DNA from 2 places in the Terribacillus sp. 7520-G genome. Region 2 is predicted to be linked to the other one. Evidence: riboswitches for the same ligand, from Rfam matches in the RefSeq annotation. Region 2 holds a riboswitch; the other holds the start of a gene.
What was found. Region 2 has a riboswitch for S-adenosylmethionine ahead of metX (homoserine O-acetyltransferase MetX). Riboswitches for the same ligand answer to the same signal wherever they lie in the genome.
Positions count from the first base shown of each region.

Region 1 (3,769 bases), on a different contig from region 2:
TCAAGGGCTTCCTGATCATATGCCACGTGCAAGACGCTCCTTTCCGGTATCTCTTTTTGCTGTTACGTTCAGTATACGTATATCCAAATTGCCATGCATCAAACATGTAAGCGATGCTGACGAACTTTTTTGTTGTTTGTTAGGTTTCCTTACATAATACTAGGATGAATGGAAAGTTGCGGTATAATGTTAAGTAACAGCACATGGTGATGAGGTGAACAGATGAGTAATGAGCCTTCTTATAAGAACAGGAAAGTGATCACAATCGGCATTGTGAGCGAGCTGACTGGTCTGACTGAACGCAAGATTCGTTATTACGAGGAACGCAAGCTCATTTTTCCGGAACGTTCAGCGAAGGGAAATCGCAAGTACTCTTTTTCGGATGTAGAGCAATTGATCGAAATCGCCAACAAAAGGGAAGAGGGTGTGCAAACCTTCGAAATTCGTCAGCAGATGCTGAGAGACAAGAGGAAGGAAGCGGAACGGGAAAGCCGCCAGCAAATGCTGCGTGGTCAAATCAATGCCCGCTTTGGCATACAAAGAGAATAGCTGTGTGTACGTATGTGTTGGGAGGCCTTGTACACAGGAGAGCCGGATGTCTGACATCCGGCTCTTGTTCATCTTTTCCGGCTATGGATGAATTTTTTATGCGCTCCTTGACGCTGATGCATATTTAGGATGAACCGACCATTCGCGCAGGAATTCAGGGGTGATTCTTTTGCCTTTTCGCTCTTCCGCAAATATATCAAATTTATGATAATAGTAGTCATATCGGAGAGCGGATTTCAGGATGGACATGAAAAAGAAGCGGGATCCTGTCGCTCTTTGGGAATTGATCAATCGCTCGTTTGATGCCGTACATGAATCGTTGCGGAACCATACAGCCAAACAAATCCCATTATCTTTTCGGATGACGGGACTACCAGGGAAACGGGATAATTTTTCTATTATTTTTGAAATTATATTGACAACGTTTGGATTGGGAGGTAAAGTAACAAACAGATCAACAACAAAAGTATAATGAAATTCTTATCAAGAGTGGCGGAGGAACAGGTCCTATGAAGCCCGGCAACCAGATCAGTGATCAGGTGCTAATTCCTGCAGACGGCGAAAAGCCGTACTGAGAGATAAGAGAATTAGTGCATATGTATACCATGCGCCTCTCTTAATCCGGAGAGGCGCTTTTTTATTGTAGTTGATAACAGCGAAGGAAAAAGGGGAGAGCAACATGAAAAAAATCTTAAGTTTTGGACTTATCGGATTATTGGCGTTATTTTTAGCAGCGTGCGGCAATGATAAATCTGCTGCGCTGGCAAATGATAAAATTTTGGTGGGTGTCAGCGGGGGACCGCATGAGCAAGTCATGGAAAAAGTAAAAGAATTGGCAGCGGATGAAGGAATCGATGTCGAAATCAAGACATTCAATGATTACAATACACCAAACAGTGCGCTGGATGATGGCAGTCTGGATGCGAACAGCTATCAGACACTTCCTTTCCTGGAAGATCAAGTGAAGAATCAAGGATATGAATTAGAGGAAGTATTCAAGACCTTGACTTTCCCGATGGGGATTTATACAGATAAGATTTCGGATATTTCCGAGTTGAAAGAGGGAGACAAAATCGCTGTACCGAATGACCCTGCCAACGAATATCGTGCGTTGAAACTCTTTGAGTCGGCAGGCGTATTGAAAGTGGATCCGGAGGCGGAAAACTCCGCAACGGCTAAAGATGTCGTAGAAAATCCGCTGAATCTGGAAATCGTCGAATTGGATGCTTCCCAGCTTCCGGCTCAGCTTCCGGAAGTGGCGGCAGCGGCAATAAATACAAACTTTGCAATGGGAGCTGATTTGAATATCAATGATGATGCTATCTTTGCAGAGGAATCGGAAAACAATCCATGGTCCAACTACTTTGTTGTAAGATCAGCGAACAAGGACGATGAAATTGTGAAGAAGATTCAAGAAATCTACCAGTCCGATGAAGTAAAACAGTTTGTGGAAGATGAATTCCAGGGATCTGTCGTTCCAAGCTGGTAAGGGGGAAGCAATATGATTGAATTGAAGAATGTATCGAAAACCTTTACCACCGGCAAGAAAAAAGTGGAGGCGTTGAAAGACGTCTCCTTGAAAATCAATAAAGGTGAAATCTATGGCATAATCGGATTCAGCGGAGCAGGGAAAAGCACCCTGATCCGCTGTGCCAATTTATTGGAACGTCCGACTCAAGGGGAAGTATTCGTCGACGGCGTGGAACTCACGACGCTTAAGAAGGCTCAGCTTCGTAAGGCAAGAGGGAAAATCGGTATGATATTCCAGCATTTCAATCTGCTGACGACGGCTACGGTATACGAGAACGTTGCCAGACCTTTGAAGCTGAGTAAAGTGCCGAAGGATGAAATCAAAGGGCGCGTTGATAAATATTTGAAGATAGTGGGCCTTGAGGAAAAGAAGAATGTCTATCCAGCTCAATTATCCGGCGGTCAGAAGCAGCGGGTGGCCATTGCAAGAGCACTTGCGCAAGAGCCGGAAGTGCTGCTGAGTGACGAAGCGACGAGTGCTTTGGATCCGAATACAACGTCTTCCATCCTTGAATTATTGCTCCGCGTGAATAAGGAGCTTGGCATCACCATCTTCTTGATCACACATGAGCTGGATGTCATCCAGCGCATATGTGACCGTGTCGGTGTCATGCATCAAGGAGAGCTGGTGGAAGAAGGATCCGTCATCGATGTCTTCACCAAGCCGAAGCATCCGCAGACCCGGAAATTTGTCTTTGATGAAGCGAACTTCGAAATTCCTGATAGTGTGAAGGAAGGGCTGTCTGCAACAGGGCGTCTCGTTTCACTGACGTTCATCGGGGAAGCTTCGAATGAGCCGTTCCTTGCGGCCATCACAAAGAAATTCGATGTCGTTCCGAGTATACTGGCAGGAGGAATCGATCAGCTGAAAGCGAGCTCCGTCGGCAAATTGCTTATTCACTTGCAGGGAGATAAAACGGAAGTGGAGAAGGCGATTGCGTATTTGGAAGCACAGCATGTAACGGTTGAGGAGGTGGCGTCATGATCGCCGAGTTCTGGACGGAATGGGGTACGGACATCACGGAGGCGTTTTGGCAGACATTGCTGATGACAGGTATTTCATTGGCTATTTCCATCGTGATCGGACTTCCATTGGGTATTTTGCTGGTCATGACAAGAAAAGGCGGACAAGCTGAGAACCGCGTATTTTATTCGATTGTGAACACGGTCATCAACATTATCCGATCCATCCCTTTCATCATCCTTTTGTTCCTGCTCCTGCCTTTGACGAGAGCGGTGGTTGGGACAACGATCGGAGTCCAGGGCGTAATCCTGCCGCTCGTTGTTTATACAGCACCTTATATTGCGCGCTTGATGGAATCGGCATTACTGGAGGTCAATAAAGGTGTCATCGAGGCGTATGAATCCATGGGCATTTCCACAAGCAAGATAATTTGGAGTGTCATCATAAGGGAAGCACGTTCCACGATGATTTTGGGATTGACCATTGCAACAATCGGTTTAATCGGGGCTACGGCAATGGCTGGCCTGGTAGGTGCCGGCGGCCTTGGGGATTTGGCCTATCAATATGGCCACCTGCGTTTTGAGCCTGAAGTCATGTATGTAGTCATCATCATCCTGATCATACTTGTACAAGCAATGCAGACGCTGGGAAATGTCTTGGCAAGACGGTTGCGAAAAGATTAAAAAAACACGCTTGGTTATCTCCAAGCGTGTTTTTGCTGTATCA
Region 1 covers NZ_NQFP01000002.1:18,678-22,446, reverse strand. Annotated here, with positions in the region: gene CHH53_RS17470 (hypothetical protein) at 1-26, opposite strand, end outside; gene CHH53_RS01440 (MerR family transcriptional regulator) at 223-549, shown strand; SAM riboswitch class I at 1,027-1,134, shown strand; gene CHH53_RS01430 (MetQ/NlpA family ABC transporter substrate-binding protein) at 1,229-2,038, shown strand; gene CHH53_RS01425 (methionine ABC transporter ATP-binding protein) at 2,051-3,064, shown strand; gene CHH53_RS01420 (methionine ABC transporter permease) at 3,061-3,726, shown strand; gene CHH53_RS01415 (inorganic phosphate transporter) at 3,767-3,769, opposite strand, start outside.
Region 1: it holds a riboswitch for S-adenosylmethionine, as region 2 does, so the genes downstream of both, CHH53_RS01430 (MetQ/NlpA family ABC transporter substrate-binding protein) here and metX (homoserine O-acetyltransferase MetX) in region 2, are expected to answer to the same signal.

Region 2 (3,769 bases):
GTTACAAGGCTGCAGGACCTTGTTTTCCTGTATTGATATCGATCGTTTGCTGGATCGGATAGACGAATATTTTTCCGTCACCTGCTTTACCAGTATGAAGCGCACTTTTTGCTGCTTCGATGACATCATCCACTGGAACTGCGCTGACGACGATTTCGACTTTCAGGCGATCAAATACATTCTGCACTTTCTTGACGCCGCGGTATAACTCCGTATAGCCTTCTTCCAGGCCGCAGCCTTGCACGTGGGAGAACGTCATGCCGGATACCCCGATTTCAGCCATTTTCATTTTGAAAACTTCAAGATCTGCTGAGTTCCTTGTGATGATCTCAACCTTGAACATGTCACTCATATACCGTTCCTCCTTTTAGATTGATCAATCCTGGTAGGCACGTTCGCCGTGCATCGTCAGATCAAGACCTTTTGCTTCTTCTTCTTCTGTGGCACGTGCTTTGAAGATGAGGTTGACGATGGAGATCAAGATGAATGTCACAACCCCGACAAAGGCGAATGTTGCAATGATGGCAACTACCTGTCTCCATAATAGATCAATACCGCCGCCATAGAAAAGGCCATTGTGCTCGACGATTGCATTGATGGAGTCGCTTGCGAACAAGCCAGTCGCGATGCCGCCCCATGTACCGCCCACTGCATGCAATCCAAAGGCATCAAGTGCGTCATCATAACCCAGCTTCTGCTTCAGCCAGCCGACGCCCCAGAAGCAGACGATGCCGCCGATCAAGCCGATTGGAATGCTGGCAAGCGGGGAGACGAATCCAGCGGCAGGGGTGATGGCAACCAGCCCGGCGATCGCACCGGATACAGCTCCAAGCAGTGTCGGCTTTTTATTGATGATCCATTCAATGATCATCCATCCAAGTACACCAGCTGCTGCAGCAGTATTCGTATTGATAAAGGCGTACATTGCTACATCATCGAAAGCAAGTTCGCTGCCGACGTTGAATCCAAACCATCCGAACCAAAGCAATGCGCCGCCGATCAATGTGAAAATCAAGTTATGCGGTGCAGTGGAGCCGGCATTTTTACGTTTGCCGATGACGATTGCAACAACCAACCCAGCAAGACCGGAGGAGATATGGACAACGTTTCCGCCTGCGAAATCAAGCGCGCCCATTTCTGCGATCCAGCCGCCGCCCCAAACCCAGTGTGCCAGCGGGGAATAAACGATGAGGACCCAAAGAACTGTGAATAGAATGAATGCTGGAAAACGAATGCGTTCTGCATATGCGCCGGACACGATGGCTGTTGTCAGAATCGCAAATGTCATTTGGAACATCATGAATAAGTTGAATGGAATTGTATGTCCGGAGTCTGCGTTTGGATCGAAACCAACGTTATTCAGCCCGAAATAATCCAATCCCCCAATAATTCCGTTACCTGGTGAGAATGCCAGGGAAAAGCCGACAATGATCCAAATGATCGAAACGATTGCCATTGTCGTAAAGCTGTGCATCGTTGTGCTCAGCACATTCTTGCTTCTTACCAACCCGCCGTAGAAGAGTGCGAGTGCCGGTGTCATCAACCATACGAGGACGGTTGCGACGAACATGAATACCGTATTGGCCATATCCATTTTCTCTACCCCCTGAATGCCTTCTTTATTATTTGAAAATTTAAATCTTTTTTCATTATAAGTGCCCTGCAAAAAAATGTAACAAACTTGTCAGGATATCTTACGTGAATATTTCTGACCAAGTTGTGTAAGTGTTTACAGATTATTTGTCATAAAGCGTCACCAAAATAAGGTCTCCTATAGAAAGATGGGAAATGCGGGGCGATTTGTCCTCTTTGATTAACGGGAATGGAAGAGGGAGGGGAGTACATCTGCATCGGTGGTTTGACAGTAATTGTAAAGCATGATAGAATAATTAACGTCTTCAATATTTGAGTAACTTTATTGAAGATCTCTGGCATTCTGCTATAGTTTTAATCAGAAGTACTTATTCAGACTGGAGCGGCCAAGGAGCCGTAAGGATGCAATAGAGGTAGGGATTGCATCGTTTAAGTGAAAACTACCATGTGGAACAAGTACCGCGGCAGGAGAATGTATTAGGCATTCTCGCATAACAATAGAAAAAGTTACATTTTAAGCCCCGCATCGGCAATTGCCGATGCGGGGCGTCCAAATTTCCGGGAAGAATATCCTGATGGAAATTTCAGAATTTATAGTTGACTCCTATAAGAACCCCATGCTACAATCCTGTTAACAAATCAATAGCAAGCTCTTATCAAGAGAGGCGGAGGGACTGGCCCGATGATGCCCGGCAACCTGCAAGCAGAAATGCTTTTAAGGTGCTAATTCCTGAAAGTGCGCAGAGCACTTTAGAGATGAGAGAGACATGTCGGTACATATTGCCACCCTGTCCTCTCAGGGTGGCTTTTTTAGTTGGGGGGAGGAAGCATGCGGAGAATGGATTTACAACAGTCATACCAAACCGGCAAACTTCTCATCGGGGATATTGTGCTTGAATCAGGCAATATCCTGCCAAACGTCGAGGTGGCTTTTGAAAAAAGCGGACCCGCTTCGGGAGAAACGGTGCTTGTCTGTCATGCGTTGACGGGAGATCAGTTTGCAATCGGAACTGATGCAGCAACTGGATGGTGGAATGGATTGCTGCAGCCGGGCGGATACATCGATACCCGCCGATACCAAGTGATTACATTCAATGTATTGGGCGGGTGCAATGGGACAACGAGTGCATTGTCGGTAAACCCGGATTCGGGAAGCAGGTATGCGGCAGCCTTTCCGGCAATAACGATCAGGGACATGGTTTTGGTGCAGCGTCTTGCCTTGGAGAAACTGGGAATTGCTCATCTAAAGGCAGTAATCGGCGGATCATTGGGAGGGATGCAAGTACTGGAATGGGGCGTCATGTACCCTGATTTCATGGATGTGCTGATTCCGCTCGCAGCAACCCCCTTTGTGAGTGATTATGCGATTGCGTATAACCATTTGGCTAAGACAGCCATCACCTCCGATCCCGATTGGAACGATGGATACTATACACCGGACAGATTACCTGCGGCCGGTCTCGGACTTGCGCGGATGGTGGGGATGCTTACTTACCGTTCCGACCATCAATATAATGAACGTTTCCGCCGTGCTGCCTCCCGGAGGGATGATGCAGCTTACGAGGTGGAATCGTATTTGAACTATCAAGGAGAGAAGCTGGTCAATCGCTTTGATGCCAACTGCTATATGACTTTATTGGAAGCGATGAACAGTCATGATATCGGCAGGGGAAGAGGAGGATGGCAAGCAGCCGCCCGGAGAATAGACGCAATTGTGCTGACATTCGGATTTTCAAGAGATCTGCTATTTCCTCCAGAGGAGATAAGCCGCTTTGCTGCGGCAGTTCCAAGGGGAAGGCATGTGGATGTGGATACAATCTATGGGCATGATGGTTTTCTGCTGGAGTTCGAGAAGTGGGGACACCATATCAGGGAGGTACTCGAGCAGCCGATGAAAATTTCATATTGACTTATCAAGAGAGGTGGAGGGACTGGCCCGATGAAACCCGGCAACCTGTAAGCGGAAATGGCTTTTAAGGTGCTACATCCAGCAAACGGAAGTTTGGGAGATAAGGAGTTTCGTGCATAAGCAGCAGCTTCTTACCGGGAGCTGCTTTTTTCATCTATATAAACTGGAGGAATGACAAAATGACAGATCAAGTATATAAAGCAGAAACACTAGCATTGCATGGCGGGCAAGCGCCGGATCCGACGACAGGCTCAAGAGCGGTGCCGC
Region 2 covers NZ_NQFP01000026.1:11,661-15,429, reverse strand. Annotated here, with positions in the region: gene CHH53_RS10095 (P-II family nitrogen regulator) at 2-352, opposite strand; gene CHH53_RS10090 (ammonium transporter) at 377-1,594, opposite strand; SAM riboswitch class I at 2,244-2,356, shown strand; gene metX (homoserine O-acetyltransferase MetX) at 2,423-3,502, shown strand; SAM riboswitch class I at 3,501-3,609, shown strand; gene CHH53_RS10080 (PLP-dependent aspartate aminotransferase family protein) at 3,682-3,769, shown strand, end outside.